Regions from separate parts of the Actinoplanes sichuanensis genome, predicted to be linked through region 2. Evidence: riboswitches for the same ligand, from Rfam matches in the RefSeq annotation. Region 2 holds a riboswitch; the other holds the start of a gene.
The links. Region 2 has a riboswitch for cyclic di-AMP ahead of Q0Z83_RS17925 (C40 family peptidase). Riboswitches for the same ligand answer to the same signal wherever they lie in the genome.
Positions count from the first base shown of each region.

Region 1: it holds a riboswitch for cyclic di-AMP, as region 2 does, so the genes downstream of both, Q0Z83_RS12855 (C40 family peptidase) here and Q0Z83_RS17925 (C40 family peptidase) in region 2, are expected to answer to the same signal.

Region 1 is NZ_AP028461.1:2,884,705-2,891,858, reverse strand. It holds gene Q0Z83_RS12870 (M14 family zinc carboxypeptidase) at 1-120, shown strand, start outside; gene Q0Z83_RS12865 (hypothetical protein) at 151-984, opposite strand; gene Q0Z83_RS12860 (metal-sensitive transcriptional regulator) at 1,375-1,674, shown strand; cyclic di-AMP (ydaO/yuaA leader) riboswitch at 2,283-2,408, shown strand; gene Q0Z83_RS12855 (C40 family peptidase) at 2,415-2,996, shown strand; gene Q0Z83_RS12850 (heavy metal translocating P-type ATPase) at 3,095-5,359, opposite strand; gene Q0Z83_RS12845 (hypothetical protein) at 5,372-6,340, opposite strand; gene Q0Z83_RS12840 (heavy-metal-associated domain-containing protein) at 6,343-6,549, opposite strand; gene Q0Z83_RS12835 (CueP family metal-binding protein) at 6,704-7,154, opposite strand, start outside.
Region 2 is NZ_AP028461.1:3,910,466-3,917,619, reverse strand. It holds gene Q0Z83_RS17950 (IclR family transcriptional regulator) at 1-473, opposite strand, end outside; gene Q0Z83_RS17945 (CoA transferase subunit A) at 563-1,267, shown strand; gene Q0Z83_RS17940 (3-oxoacid CoA-transferase subunit B) at 1,254-1,889, shown strand; gene Q0Z83_RS17935 (acetyl-CoA C-acyltransferase) at 1,886-3,028, shown strand; gene Q0Z83_RS17930 (SDR family NAD(P)-dependent oxidoreductase) at 3,149-4,078, opposite strand; gene Q0Z83_RS17925 (C40 family peptidase) at 4,144-4,710, opposite strand; cyclic di-AMP (ydaO/yuaA leader) riboswitch at 4,723-4,844, opposite strand; gene Q0Z83_RS17920 (FAD-dependent oxidoreductase) at 5,263-6,393, opposite strand; gene Q0Z83_RS17915 (BTAD domain-containing putative transcriptional regulator) at 6,508-7,154, shown strand, end outside.

The DNA of each region.
Region 1 (7,154 bases), 1.0 Mb from region 2:
TCCTCATGCAGTGGGTTCTTCCCGGCGTACAGCTGCATGGCGTCTTTCTGGAGCCTCAACCTGCCCGCCTTCATGACCCTGGGGACAGCGGCTGCCAAGCCGTACCCGACCGGGAGCTGACACACGCCGTCGACGCTCGCGGCTTGCCGGCTAGGCGCGGCGCCACCGGGCGCGGTTGTCGCCCGACTTGTAGCTGCACTTCATCAGCGTGCCGGCCGAGGTATAGCCGCGGGCCCCTTCGGGAGTGCAGAACGCGCCGGGGTGGACGCCCTTGACGGTTTCTTCACCGTCGCCTGAGTCGGAGCCGCTCTCCTGCTCGCTCTTCTTGATGGCTTTGCGCCACTCGTCGGCGAAAGGGTGTGACGGGCACAGCATGAGTGCACCGGTCAGTTCGGTGGCCTGGGCTTCGCTCATGGTGAAGGTGTTCGAGAGGTAGACGTCAGCGGGGCTTGCTTGCGCACAGAGGTCGAAAAGTGAAGAGATGTCGGGTTCGGTGTACTCTGCCGCCTTCATCGCCTTCTTCTGCAGGCTGGTGGTGGGCGTCATCTCGACCTGCGGAGTGCCGTTCACCGCCGCGAGGTCGCAGTCGTACTGCTCGGCTTTCCAGACTTCGCGGAAGTCGTATCGGCCCTTCGAGTCGGCCGGCACGGTGAACGTCGTGGTGGTGGTCTGCTCCGCATCGGAGGAGCAGATCAGGTCGATACCGTGTTTCGGCGGTGGTGGCGTGGTCGTGACGGCCGCGGAGGGGGTCGGCGACGTGGCCTCGACCGGCGTGTCCGCGAGTGCTGCCGCGGCCGTGGCGGCCGTAGCCGGTTCAGCCGGCTTGTCGTCCTCGAACAGTGCACCGATCCCGGCGATGATCATGCCGACGACGGCCATCGACGCCAGGATGATCATGGCCCGGCGTTCCTCCCGTTTGCGTTTCTCCTCCTGCAGGCGGCGCTCTTCCTCCTTGCGGGCCTTCTCCGCCTCGCGGCGATCCATCCATCCTTGCCAGGGTGGGGTGATTTTCACGCGGCTACCACCGCGGCATTGAATCCGGTCGCCATGCCGGGCCGGGGGCGGCTGCACGACGGGTACGACGCACTCGTACCGGAAGCAGCCGGGACGGACCTCTCGTACAGCCGGTGCGAGAGACGGCCGGATAGTGGCGGCCAGGAATCATCGAGGTACGGCTGCGACATGAGATGAAGTGTGCCGCAGATGATCAACTGGCAGCGATGGACCGAATGGGCGATCCGTCAGTGTCGGGTACAGGCGACCACCTGCCCGCGCCGAAGGGTGCCGGCCCTGCTACGACATCGCGGGCGCGGCGCCGCCGGGGCGTGTCGTGGCCGCCGCCGGCTCATACCGGTGCCGGGTATCTTGCACGGCATGAGTGAGGCGAAACCGGCCGGGCCGCACGGGTATTCGGCGGAGAAACAGGCGCTGATGGCGCGGCTGAAGCGGGTCGAGGGGCAGATCCGTGGACTGCAGCGGATGGTCGACGAGGACACCTACTGCATCGACATCCTGACCCAGATCTCGGCCGCCAAGAGCGCCCTGCACGCGGTGGCGGTCGGCCTGCTCGAAGATCATCTGCGCCATTGCGTGGTGCACGCCGCGTCCGAGGGCGACGTGGACGCGAAGATCAAGGAGGCGAGTGCGGCTATCGCCCGGCTCGTGAAGTCCTGAGTCGGGCGATCGTTGCCACCGGCCGGGTCCGATCCGCTCACCCAGCTGCTGTCGAAGGTGCCGTGCCGTCGACCGGGTCGGCCTGATCGCTCGACGGCGCGGCCGGTTGAGCGGGCCTGTGGTTGCATCGCCGCCGTGACCGCCGTTCGCAAGGCCGCGGTATGCGGTCACCTCCGGACCGCTGGGTGGTCATCGGTTCGGGCGACGAGGGGTGGATACCCGGTCATGATCGGCGGGCCGGCAGTCGGCGTGGACACGACGAACCGGGGAACCCGGTCGAGGCCACGCACAGCGACCACGTTCGGGTCTGCGTGTTCCCTTTCACAGATCAACCTCACGTCGCGTCAAGCACACATCAGCACAGCGTGTCGACAAACCTCGCAGTGCCCTTCCAAATCGGACTCCCTCCGGCGCGGTCATCACTGTGCGTGATCGACTGCCGGGCCCAGGACCGGCGCGGGCCGGGCTATCAAGGAGGGGCGGCGGGCACCTGCTCGCCGGTCGTGCCGACCCGGACCACGCCGAGCCCTGCCCCGGTCCGGTGGCACGAACCGCATGACGAGTCATGAGGCAATCGGGGGCAGGGACGGGGGAACCACCATCGGTCCTCGACCGGCACGCCGTACTGCGGCAGCCGGGGTTGAGGGCCTCGGGGTGAAGCCGCCACCGTGCGGCCGGGCGACCTTCGCGCCCGAATCCGACAGCTAACCTCGCAGGCGTGCCGGAGGGAATCCATCACCGTGCGCGTAAGCACCCTGAGCCGGCCCACCCGTACCCTGGGAACCGGCACTCTCGCCCTGTCCGTGGGTCTCGGTCTGCTGACCGGCGGGCTCGGCACTCCGCAGTCAGCCTCCGCCGCGACGCAGTCCTCGACGGCCGCCTCCACGCAGGTGTCCTCGCCGACCAGCGTGGTGTTCAGCCAGGCCGGCATCACCGTCACGGCCGCGTCCCAGGCCGCCAAGTCCAAGGCGGCCGCGAATCGGATCATGACCGAGGCGGCGAAGCACAAGGGCAAGAAGTACAAGTTCGGTGCGGCCGGGCCCAAGCGGTTCGACTGCTCGGGCTACACCATGTACGTCTACAAGAAGGCGGCGGGCAAGAAGCTGCCGCACAAGGCCCACCTGCAGCAGCGGTACGGCAAGGCCGTCGCCAAGTCCAAGGCCCGCGCGGGTGACCTGATCGTCATCCGTACCGGAACGAAGGGCACGCACGCCGGCATCTACGCCGGTGGCGGCAAGATGTGGGCCGCGCCGCGAACCGGCAAGACCGTCACCAAGCAGAAGATCTGGACCAAGAACTACGTGGTACGGCGCCTGGTCTGACCACAGTGCGGGGATGCCCGTACGTGATTCATGCTCGGGCATCGCACAGTGCCGCCTGCATCCGTCCTCGGCGGGTGCGGGCGGCACTGTCGTACGACCTAATTCTTGATGCCGGTGAAGCGGCGCAGCCGCAGGCTGTTGGCGACGACGAACACCGAGCTGAACGCCATCGCCGCTCCGGCGATCATGGGGTTGAGCAGCCCGGCCGCGGCCAAGGGTAGCGCTGCGACGTTGTAGGCGAAGGCCCAGAACAGGTTGCTCTTGATGATGCGCAGGGTTCGCCGGGACAGCAGGATCGCGTCGGCGGCGGCCATCAGGTCACCACGGACCAAGGTCAGGTCGGACGCCTCGATCGCGGCGTCGGTGCCCGTGCCCATCGCCAGCCCGAGGTCGGCCTGGGCCAGGGCGGCGGCGTCGTTGACGCCGTCGCCGACCATCGCCACGACCTTGCCCTGTTCCTGCAGCCGTTTGACCACGTCGACCTTGTCGGTCGGCAGCACCTCGGCGATCACTTCGGTGATGCCGACCTGCGCGGCGACCGCCCGAGCCACGGTCTCGTTGTCCCCGGTGAGTAGCACCGGCGACAGGCCCAGCGCCCGCAACCGGGCGACGGCGTCGCGGCTGGTCGCCTTGACGGTGTCGGCGACGGCGAGGACGCCGCGGGCCTGGCCGTCCCAACCGGCGACCACGGCGGTCTGCCCGGCCTTGTGGGCGGCGGCGACGGCCTGCTCGACGTCGTCGGGCACCGTCAACCCGGCCTGGCGCAGCAGCGCGATGCGACCGACGTGCACGGCGTGGCCGTCGGCGGTGCCGGTGACACCGAGCCCTTCGGTGCTGGCGAACCCGGTCACCTGCGGCAGCGGCGCGCTGTCGGCGGCCGCCGACGCGATCGCCTGAGCGATCGGGTGCTCCGAGGCGGCCTCGACCGCCCCGGCCAGGCGTAGCAACTCGTCACGGTCGACGCCTGCGGCGGGGACCACGTCGACCAAGCTCATTCGGCCGGTGGTCACGGTGCCGGTCTTGTCCAGCACGACGGTGTCCACGGTCCGGGTCGACTCGAGGGTTTCCGGGCCTTTGATCAGGATCCCGAGTTGCGCGCCGCGGCCGGTGCCGACCAGTAGCGCCGTCGGGGTGGCCAGGCCGAGCGCGCAGGGGCAGGCGATGATCAGTACGGCGACGGCGGCGGTGAACGCGGCCGTCCAGCCGGAGCCGGTGCCGACCCACCAGCCGAGCGTGGCGACGGCGAGGGCGATCACGATCGGCACGAACACGCCGGAGATGCGGTCGGCGAGCCGCTGGACGGCGGCCTTGCCGGTCTGGGCCTGCTCGACCAGCTTCGCCATCTGGGCGAGCTGGGTGTCGGCGCCGATCCGGGTGGCCCGTACGATCAGCCGGCCGCCGGCGTTGACGGTCGCGCCGGCCACCGGGTCGCCGGGGGCGACCTCGACCGGCACGGACTCGCCGGTCAGCATGCTCACGTCGACGGCCGAGGTGCCGTCTTCGATGACGCCGTCGGTGGCGATCTTCTCCCCCGGCCGGACCACGAACCGGTCCCCCACCGCCAGGTCGGCGACCGGGATCCGCCGTTCGGTGCCGTCGCGCAGCACGGCGACGTCCTTGGCGCCGAGTTCCAGCAGGGCCCGCATGGCGGCGCCGGCCCGGCGCTTGGAGCGGGCCTCGAAGTAGCGGCCGGCGAGGATGAAGGTGGTGACCCCGGCGGCGGCTTCCAGGTAGATGGCGCTCGCGCCGTCGGTGGTGCCGATGTCGAGGCTGAACGGGTGGGTCATGCCCGGTGTGCCGGCGGTGCCGAAGAACAGTGCCCACAGCGACCAGCCGAATGCGGCGATCGTGCCCATCGAGATGAGGGTGTCCATGGTCGCGGCGCCGTGGCGCAGGTTGGTCCAGGCGGCTTTGTGGAACGGCAGCCCGCCCCAGACCACGACCGGGGCGGCCAGGGTCAGCGACAGCCACTGCCAGTAGGTGAACTGCCAGGCCGGCACCATCGCGAGCAGCACCACCGGCACGCTGAGCACGATCGAGGTGAACAGGCGGGTCCGCAATGTCTGGAGTTCGTCGACCGGCTGCGCCTGTTCGGCGGGGTCGTCGCCGGGCTGTTGCGGTGGCGGCGGTGGTTTGGCGGTGTAGCCGGTCTTCTCGACGGTCGCGATCAGGTCCTCGGCGGTGACCGCGTCGGGGTAGGTGACGCTGGCCTTCTCGGTGGCGTAGTTGACGGTCGCGACCACGCCGTCCATGCGGTTGAGTTTCTTCTCGATCCGCGCGGCGCAGGAGGCGCAGGTCATGCCGCCGATCGCCAACTCGATCCGGTTCGGGGCCACGGGCGGCGGCCCGGCGACGGTTGCCATGGCGCTCTCCTTTCAGTCGTGGGTGTGGCCGTCGGCGCCGTGTCCGGACGGGCTCGGCGCGGCGGAGGCGGCCGGTGGCGTAGCGCTCGGCACGCCGGTGGCGGCTCCGGCGACGGCGGTGAACTCGGCGGTACGGACCTTCCCATCGTGCTGGAAGTCGAGGTAGAGCCGGTAGGCGCCGGCGGACGGAACCTCGGCGTGGAAGGCGACGTCGGGGCCGGCGGTGGTGCGGCCGTCGCCGGGAGTGCCGTCGGGGTGTACGTGCAGGTAGGCCAGGTCACCGTCGCGCAGCGCGACCAGGTGGCCGTACGCGCCGAGGTAGGGCTGCAAGTCGGTGACCGGCTCGCCGTCCTTGCTGACCGACAGGGTCAGCTTCGACGAAGCGCCGGGGTTCAGGTCTCCGGTCAAGGTGACGGTGTAGCCGTCGACCGTCGTGGACCTGGCGGTCGCGGGAAGCGGGGCGGGCTGGTAGTCGCCGGCTGCGGGGACGTCGGCGCCGAGGGTGAGGCCGTCGTGCCCGGCCGGCTGGAAGTCGGCGAAGACCCGGTACTGTCCGGCGGCAGCCACGGCGAGGGGGATCGACCAGACGCCGTCGCCGCCGAGCTCGGGGTGCACGTGCTGGAACCCGGACAGGTCACGGCGGACCACGATCAGGTGCAGGTCCTTGTCGTGGCTGGTCGTGTAATCGGTGACCGGCCGGTCGTCCGGGCCGGTGATCTGGAAACGGAACGGCTGCGGCGTACCGGTCGAGAGGTTGCCGCTGAGTGGGGTGAGCCGGTAGCCGTCCTGGCCGATCTGCAGCCCGGCCGGCAGCACCGCTGCCGGGGTGTTCTGCTCGGGTGTCGTGTCGGTGTGGCCGCCGCCGTGGGCGGCCGGGGTGGTGGGTGCGGGTGCCGGGAAGAGGCTGCCGAGGCCGAGGGCGGCCGTGAAGACGGCCGCCAGCCCGATGCCGAAGCCGCCCAGCTTGATGGCGGTGTTCACGACTACCTCGCGAGTTCGTAGCCGGCCTCGTCGACGGCCGCGGCGACCGCGGTCTCGTCGACGGGCTGGTCGCTGGTGACGGTGACCGTGCCGGAGGCGAGGTCGACCTGGACGTCGGTGACGCCGGGGATCGCGCCGACCTCGGCGCTGACGGAGTTGACGCAGTGCGAGCAGGTCATGCCGGTCACGGTGTAGGTCTGGGTAGCCATCACGATCTCCCTTGCCGTTGGACGTGCGCGGTGGGACGTCACCGCCCACGACCAACCATACCCATACCCCCCAGGGGTATCAAGTATCGGGGTGGTGATGCGCTGCACGGCGCGCGAGGAAAGGGTCAGCGGGCGGCCTCGGGCCACGTGCCGGTCAGGCCAGTCGTAGTGTGGTCAGGCAGGTCGGAGCGTCTGCGCGGGTGCTGATCTTCGACTCAGCGGTCTTGCCGTCAGAGGTGATCCGCAGAGTGCCGGTGATGTCGCGCGGCAACCAGAACCCGACGAAGCCGTTGGCGAAGGTGGTCCGCGACTCGTCCACCAGAACCGCACCGTCGGCATCGTCGACGATCTCGACCTGCACCTGCCTGCCGGCCAGTTCACCCTTGCAGCCGGTGAGCGCATGGAAGAAGCAGTCGTGGGTCTGCTGCAGGTACGGGCCGGCCGACAGGTAGAACCGGTCGGCGGGGATCGGCAGGCGGTACTCCTGCCCGCCGTCGGAGATCAGCAGCTCACCGACCCGCAGGGACGCCTTCAACCCGGCCGGGCGCTGCTGCGGTGCCAACCGGTCGAGCTGGTCGATGACCTCCACCGTGCTCTTGCCGGCC
Region 2 (7,154 bases):
ACGTAGTCGGCGGCGTCGGTGACCGGCAGGTAGGCCAGGACGGCCAGCCCGGCCGACGCCACACCGAGCGGGAACCGGATGCCCTCGTGCAGCACGTGCGACCGCAGCGGGAAACTGCCCTCCACTGCGGCCAGGCACACCGTCTCGTCACCGCGCCGCGCCGAGAAGAAGGCGCTCTCCCCGGTCCGGGCCGCCAGCGACCGCAGGATGTCCCGGGCGGTCGACGTCACGTCGTAGCGTTCCGCCGCCACCGACCCGAGCAGGAACAGTTCCGGACCCAGGTACCAGCGGCCGCGGCGCGCGTCCCGGTCGACGAACCCCTCCTCGGCCAGCGCCGCCAGCACCCGCTGTGCCGTCGACCGCGGCAGCCCGGTCGCCGCCGCCACGTCCGCCGTGGTCACGCCGTCGGCCGCGCCCGACCCGACCCGGCGCAGCACCGCGGCCACCCGTCCGACCAGCTGTGAACCCTGCATGCTCACATTATGAGCAACTGGTGCCCATCGCGGCCGCTGAGTGACCGGTTCTCCGACGTGCCGGGCACAGGCCTCTACCGTGCCCGGCCATGAGCAAACTCGTCGACAGCGCGGCGCAAGCCGTCGCCGCCGTCGCCCGGGACGGCATGACCGTGGCCGTCGGGGGCTTCGGCCTGTCCGGCATCCCCACCTCACTGATCACCGCGTTACGCGACTCCGAGGTCAAGAACCTCACCATCGTCAGCAACAACATGGGCGTCGACGGCAAAGGCCTCGGCCTGCTCCTGGAGAACCGGCAGGTCAGCAAGGTCCTGGCCTCCTACGTCGGCGAGAACAGACTGTTCGCCCAGCAGTACCTGGACGGTGAACTCGACGTCGAGTTCGTCCCGCAGGGCACGCTCGCCGAGCGGTTACGCGCCGGCGGCGCCGGCATTCCCGCCTTCTACACCCCGACCGGCGCCGGCACCCCGGTCGCCGACGGCAAACCCGAAGAGCACTTCGACGGCGTTCGTACGGTCCTCGAGCGCGCCATCCAAGCCGACCTGTCCCTGGTCCGCGCCCATCGCGCGGACCTCGCGGGCAACCTGCGATACCGGCTCACCGCCCGCAACTTCAACCCGCTGGTGGCGACCGCCGGCCGGATCACCATCGCGGAGTCCTCGTTCGTCGAGGACGGTTTCCTGCATCCGGACGACATCCACACGCCGGGGATCTACGTGCATCACCTGGTCCGTTCCGAGATCCACGAGAAGGACATCGAACAGAGGACGGTGCGGTCCCGTGTGGACGCGTGACGAGATGGCGGCCATCGCCGCCGCCGAACTGACCGACGGCCAATACGTGAACCTCGGCATCGGCATCCCCACCCTGGTCGCCAACAACCTTCCGGCCGGGGTACGGGTGACGCTGCAGAGTGAGAACGGCATCCTCGGGATGGGTCCGTTCCCGTACGACGGCGACGAGGACCCCGACCTGATCAACGCCGGGAAACAGACCGTCACCCTGCTGCCGGGCGCTTCGGTGTTCGACTCGGCCACCTCGTTCGGGATGATCCGCGGCGGCCACGTGCAGACCGCCATCCTCGGCGCGCTGCAGGTGGCGGCCAACGGCGACCTCGCCAACTGGACCATCCCCGGCAAGCTGGTCAAGGGCATGGGCGGCGCCATGGACCTGGTCGCCGGCACCCCACGGGTCCTGGTCGTCACCGAACACGTCGCCAAGGACGGCACCCCGAAGATCGTCGACCGGTGCACCCTGCCGCTGACCGGCGCCGGAGTCGTCGACCGCATCATCACCGACCGGGCCGTCTTCGACGTCACCGCCGACGGGCTGGTCCTGCGCCGGCTCGCCGACGGCCAGACCGTCGACGCCGTCCTGGCCGTCACCGGTACCGGCTTCACGGTGGATCTCGCATGAGCGCGGTGATCGCGGGTTTCGCCCGTACCCCCTTCACCAGATTCTCCGGCGCCTTGGCGCGGATCTCCGCCGTGGAGTTGGGCGCCCACGCCATCCGGGCCGCGCTCGCCCACGCCGGTGTCCCGGCCGACGCCGTGCAGCGGGTCGTCGCCGGTCAGGTCCTGCAGGGGCTGGCCGGGCAGAACCCGGCCCGGCAGGCAGCCGTCGCCGCCGGGATCCCGCTCGGCGCACCCGCGACCACGATCAACGCGGTCTGCCTGTCCGGACTGGAAGCGGTCGCCTCCGGTGCCGCGCTGATCGAATCCGGACGCGCCGACATCGTGGTGGCCGCCGGCATGGAGTCGATGTCGCTCGCCCCGCACGCCTGGCACGGCCGGACCGGCACCCGCTACGGCGCGATCGAGGCGCTCGACACCCTCGAACACGACGGCCTCACCGACGCCTTCGAACACCGCTCGATGGGCGCGTCCACCGAGGACGGCAACACCGAACTGGGCCTCGACCGCGCCGGTCAGGACGCCTGGGCGGCCCGATCGCACCGGCTCGCGGCGGCGTCACGGGACTTCCTGGCCGGCGAGATCGCACCGATCACCGTCCGCGACCGGATCGTCGACACCGACGACGGGGTACGGCCCGACACCACCGTGGCGACCCTGGCCGGACTGCGGCCGGCGTTCGCGGCGGGCGGCAGCATCACGGCCGGGAACTCCTCACCGATCACCGACGGCGCCGCCGCCCTCGTGCTGATGAGCACGGCCGCCGCGGCCGTGCACGGGGTGACCCCGATGGCCCGGATCGCGGCGACGGCGATGGTCGCGGGCCCGGACGTTCGCCTGCACCGGCAACCCGCGTACGCCGTCCACGCCGCCCTCGCCCGGCTCGGCGCGGCACCGTCCGACTTGGGCCGCATCGAGATCAACGAGGCGTTCGCCGCGGTGGCCGTCGCCGCCGTCGACGCGCTCGGCACCGACCCGGCGATCGTCAACGTCCACGGTGGGGCGATCGCTCTCGGTCATCCGATCGGCGCGTCCGGCGCCCGTATCGTCGGCACCCTGGCCCGCGGGTTCACCGGCCTGGGCGCGGCCGCCATCTGTGGCGGCGGCGGCCAGGGCTCCGCGCTGATCCTCGAGGCGGTCTGAGGCCGACCTTCACCGCCGAGATTCGAGGCCGTTCTTCAGCGCTGTCTTCCCGGGCCCGGTCAGTGGCCGTTGTTCACCGCTGTCCTCCCGGGCGTGATCTGAAGCCGTTCTTCGTCGTCGTCACGTCGGGGGTGATCCGAGGCCGAGACGTTCGCCGAGTCGTCGCCGGATCCGGCCCCGGCGGTAGCCGCCGTGCGTCGAGCCGGCCGGTGGCGGCTCGAACAGGGCACCCGGCCCCGCCGCGGCGGGCTGCGGCCCGGTCACGAACGTCGCGCTCCACCGGGCCACCACCGCCTCGGTGGCCCGGGGCGCGAGCCGGTGCGCGACCAGCGCCAGATGTGACACCACCCCGGTCGTCACCTGCCGGCGCGGGCGCCGCGCCACGGCCAGGATCCGTGCGGCGAGACGCTCCGGCGCGTACGCGGGCGGGATGGCCCGCAGCCGGTGTCCGGTGTGGTTCGCGGCCCGTTGGAAGAACGGCGTGTCGACCGGCCCCGGCAGCACCAGCCCGACCCGGATCCGCGGCTGCCCGGCGACCTGCTGCTGCAGGTTCAGCGCCAGCCCGCGGATCGCGAACTTGCTCATCGAATACAACGGGACCAGCGGATTCGGGAAGATCGACAACAACGACCCGACGAGTACGAGCCGCCCGTGCCCCTGCCGCTGGAAGACCGTCAGCGCCGCCCGGGCCGACAGCACGGTCCCGAAGACGTTGGTGTCCACCAGCCGGCGGATCTCCTCGACCGACTCCGAGCCCAGCGGCCCGGCGATCCCGACCGCCACCGCCTCGACCCAGATGTCGATCCGCCCGAACCGGCGCACCGCGGCCCCGGCGAGCCCGCCGACCGCCGCCGGGTCCGCGATGTCGGTCGGCACGACCAGCACCTCGACACCCAGCGCACGGCACTCACGGGCCACGTCCTCCAACGCCGACCGGCTCCGCGACGCGAGCACCAGCACGGCGCCCTCACCCGCGAACGCCGACGCGGTCGCCCGGCCGATCCCACTGGACGCCCCGGTGACCACGACGACCGCGTTCCGGAATCTCATGGACTCCCGACTGCCCCGCTGTGAACGGTCGAAACGAACTGCGCCGGCCGGGGCTCGACCTTCGGTCAGACCAGGCGCCGCACGACGTAGTTCGAACTCCAGATCTTCTGCCTGGTCACGGTCTTGCCGGTGCGTGGCGCGGACCACATCGTCCCGTCGCCGGCGTAGATGCCGGCGTGGGTGCCGTACGAGCCGCGGCGGATGATGATCAGGTCGCCGGGGTGGGCGTCGGCCTTGCCGACCGCCGTGCCGTACCGCTGTTGCAGGTGCGCCTTGTGCGGGAGCTTGCGGCCCGCGGTCTTGCGGTAGACGTACATGGTGAAACCGGAGCAGTCGAACCGGTCGGGCCCGACCGCCCCGTACCGGTAGGGCGCGCCCCGGTGCCGGGCCGCCTCGGTGACCACCAGGTCACCGGCCGCCTCCTTCTCGATGGCGACGTCGGTGGCGGTGACGGTGCCGATCGACGGCTGCGGGGCGGCGGAGACCGGCTGCGGGGCCGCGGAGACCGGCTGCGGCGGGGCGGCGGAGACCGCCTGCGGGGTGCCGAGCCCGCCGGTCAGGAGACCGAGACCAACGGACAGGGCGATGCTGCCGGCTCCCAGAGAACGGGTGTGCCGGCCGAAGGTGCTCATGCGCACGGTGAAGGAATCCCTCCGGCACGCCTGCGAGGTTAGCTGTCGGGTTCGGGCGCGAAGGATCGCCCGGCCGCGATGTGCGGCTTCACCCCGAGGTCCGGCCCGGCCCGCCGCTATGGCGTACCGGACGGGGACCGATGTGGTTCCCCCGTCCCTGCCCCCGATCGCCTCATGACTCGTCATGTGGGTACGTGCCGCCGGACCGGGGCAGGGCTCGGCGTGGTCCGGGTCGGCACGTCCGGCGAGCAGGTGCCCGCCGCCCCTCCTTGATAGCCGAGCCCGGGAGCACCCCCACTCGCCGATCCGGTCACGGTGAGTAATGGTTTCTGGCCGGGGTGTCCGGTTCGGAGCTTCACTGACCGCTTTCCCGACCGGCCGCACCCATCCGCGATCACGCGGTGCTGTGGTCACCCTGTGAAACTGAACACCGCCGGAACCCGAACCATTACGCCGGGCGGCCCGGGCCCGGATCAGCCGATCCGCGTCACTGAACCGACCCGCGACCCGGTGTCACCAGCCGACCGTCCGGCCCGACCCGTCGAAGGTGCCCTACCGAACCTCGCCCTGCTCGGCGACGAACGCGCGCACGGCGTCGGGCGGGTTGTCGCCGAACAGGCTCGCCATCAGGTCCTCACCCTGCGGGACCTCGGCCGTACGCGGGAACATCGCCGCCTCGTACTCGCTGAGGGCGGTCTCCGCATCACCCGGATGCGCGGCGACGGCCCGGCCAAGTTCGGCGCCGTCGAGCATGGCCAGATTGGCGCCCTCGCCGTTCGGCGGCACCAGGTGCGCGGCGTCACCGACCAGGGTCACGCCGGGCACCCGGTCCCAGCGGAGCCCGAGCGGCAGGGTGTGGTGCGGGCGTAGCACCGGCGGGCTGTCGCAGGCGGTGATCAGCGCGGTCAGCTGCGGCGCCCAGCCGTCGAACTCCCGGGCGATCCGCGCGGTGGCCGCGGCCCGGTCGGTGAAATCGACGGTGTCGAACCAGTCCAGCGGGCGAGTGAGAGCGACATACGCGTGCAGCGTGTCACCGCTCTCCCGATGTGCCGTGATGGCCGCTCCGTCGGCCGGCGCGAACATCGTCCCGGCGCCCACCAAGGCCGCCTGCTCCGGGTGCCGCACGCTCGCGTCGTACAGGTAGGTCTCGACGAACGCCTCACCGGCGTACTCGGGCAGCGCCCCGGTCAGCAGCGGCCGGACCTTCGACCAGGCACCGTCCGCGCCGACCAGCAGGCCGGTCACGACCGTGGACCCGTCGGCGAAACGCACCTCGTGCCGGCCGTCCCCCAGCGTGCCCACCGCGTCGACCCGGCGCCCCCACCGGACCGTCCCGGCCGGAAGCGAGTCGATCAGCAGCCGCCGCAGGTCCCCGCGCTGCACCTCGGGGCGTCCGCCCGTACCGTCGTCGGTCTTCTCGAACAACAACGTGCCGTCCGGGGCCAGGAACCGCATCGCCTGCCGTCCGTCCAGGACGATGGCCCGGAACCCGTCCATCAGACCGGCCGCCTCGACCGCGAGTCGCCCGTTGTAGTCGTGGATGTCGAGCATGCCGCCCTGAGCTCGTGCGGTGGGGGAGGCGTCGGCCTCGTAGATCGTGGCCGGGACACCGTGCACGTGCAGGACCCGGGCCAGGGTGAGGCCGCCGAGCCCGGCGCCGATGATGGTGACTGGGGTGGTCATGGAGCCCTCCTGTGTCGATTCGGTCAGCGAAGACTGAACGGGCCCGCTCCCACCGCGCTCCCACGCCGCTGTCACGGTTTGGGTTCTGACGCTGAAACGCGCGAGGATTCGGGAGTGGAACGGCTCGGCGTCACGTTGCTCGGCGCATTCCGGGTGTCGCGGGGTGACTCCGTCCTTCCGATCGCCGGCGCCCGCCTGCGAGCTCTGCTCGTGCGGCTGGCGCTCGCCGGCGGGCACCCGGTCGACCCCGCTGTGTTGGTCGACGCGATCTGGCCGCAGGACCCGCCGGCCGTTCCGACCGCCGCGCTGCACAATCTGGTGTCCCGGCTGCGTCGCGCCCTCACCCCCACCGGCCCGGTCGGTGACCTGATCGGCCCGGCGCCCGGCGGCTACCGGCTGGCCGTGGATCCCGCCGACGTCGACGTCCTGCGTTTCGAGGCGCTCACCGCCGCCGGCCGCGAGCGGCTGCGGGCCGGCGACCCTCAGGCGGCCCGGGCCGCGCTGGACGAGGCCGTCACCCGGTGGGGCGACCGGCCGGGCGCCGAGCCCGCGATCATCGCCGCGGTCGCGCCCGCGGTCGCGACCCGGCTGGCGGCGCTGTCGGTCGACGCGGTCACCGATCTGGCCGAGGCGGAACTGACACTGGGCCGACCCGATACGGCCGAGACCCACCTGACCCGGCTGCTCACCGAGCATCCGGGCCATGAGGGCGCGGCCGCGCTGCTGATGGACGCGCTGGCCGTGCAGGGCCGGCAACCCGA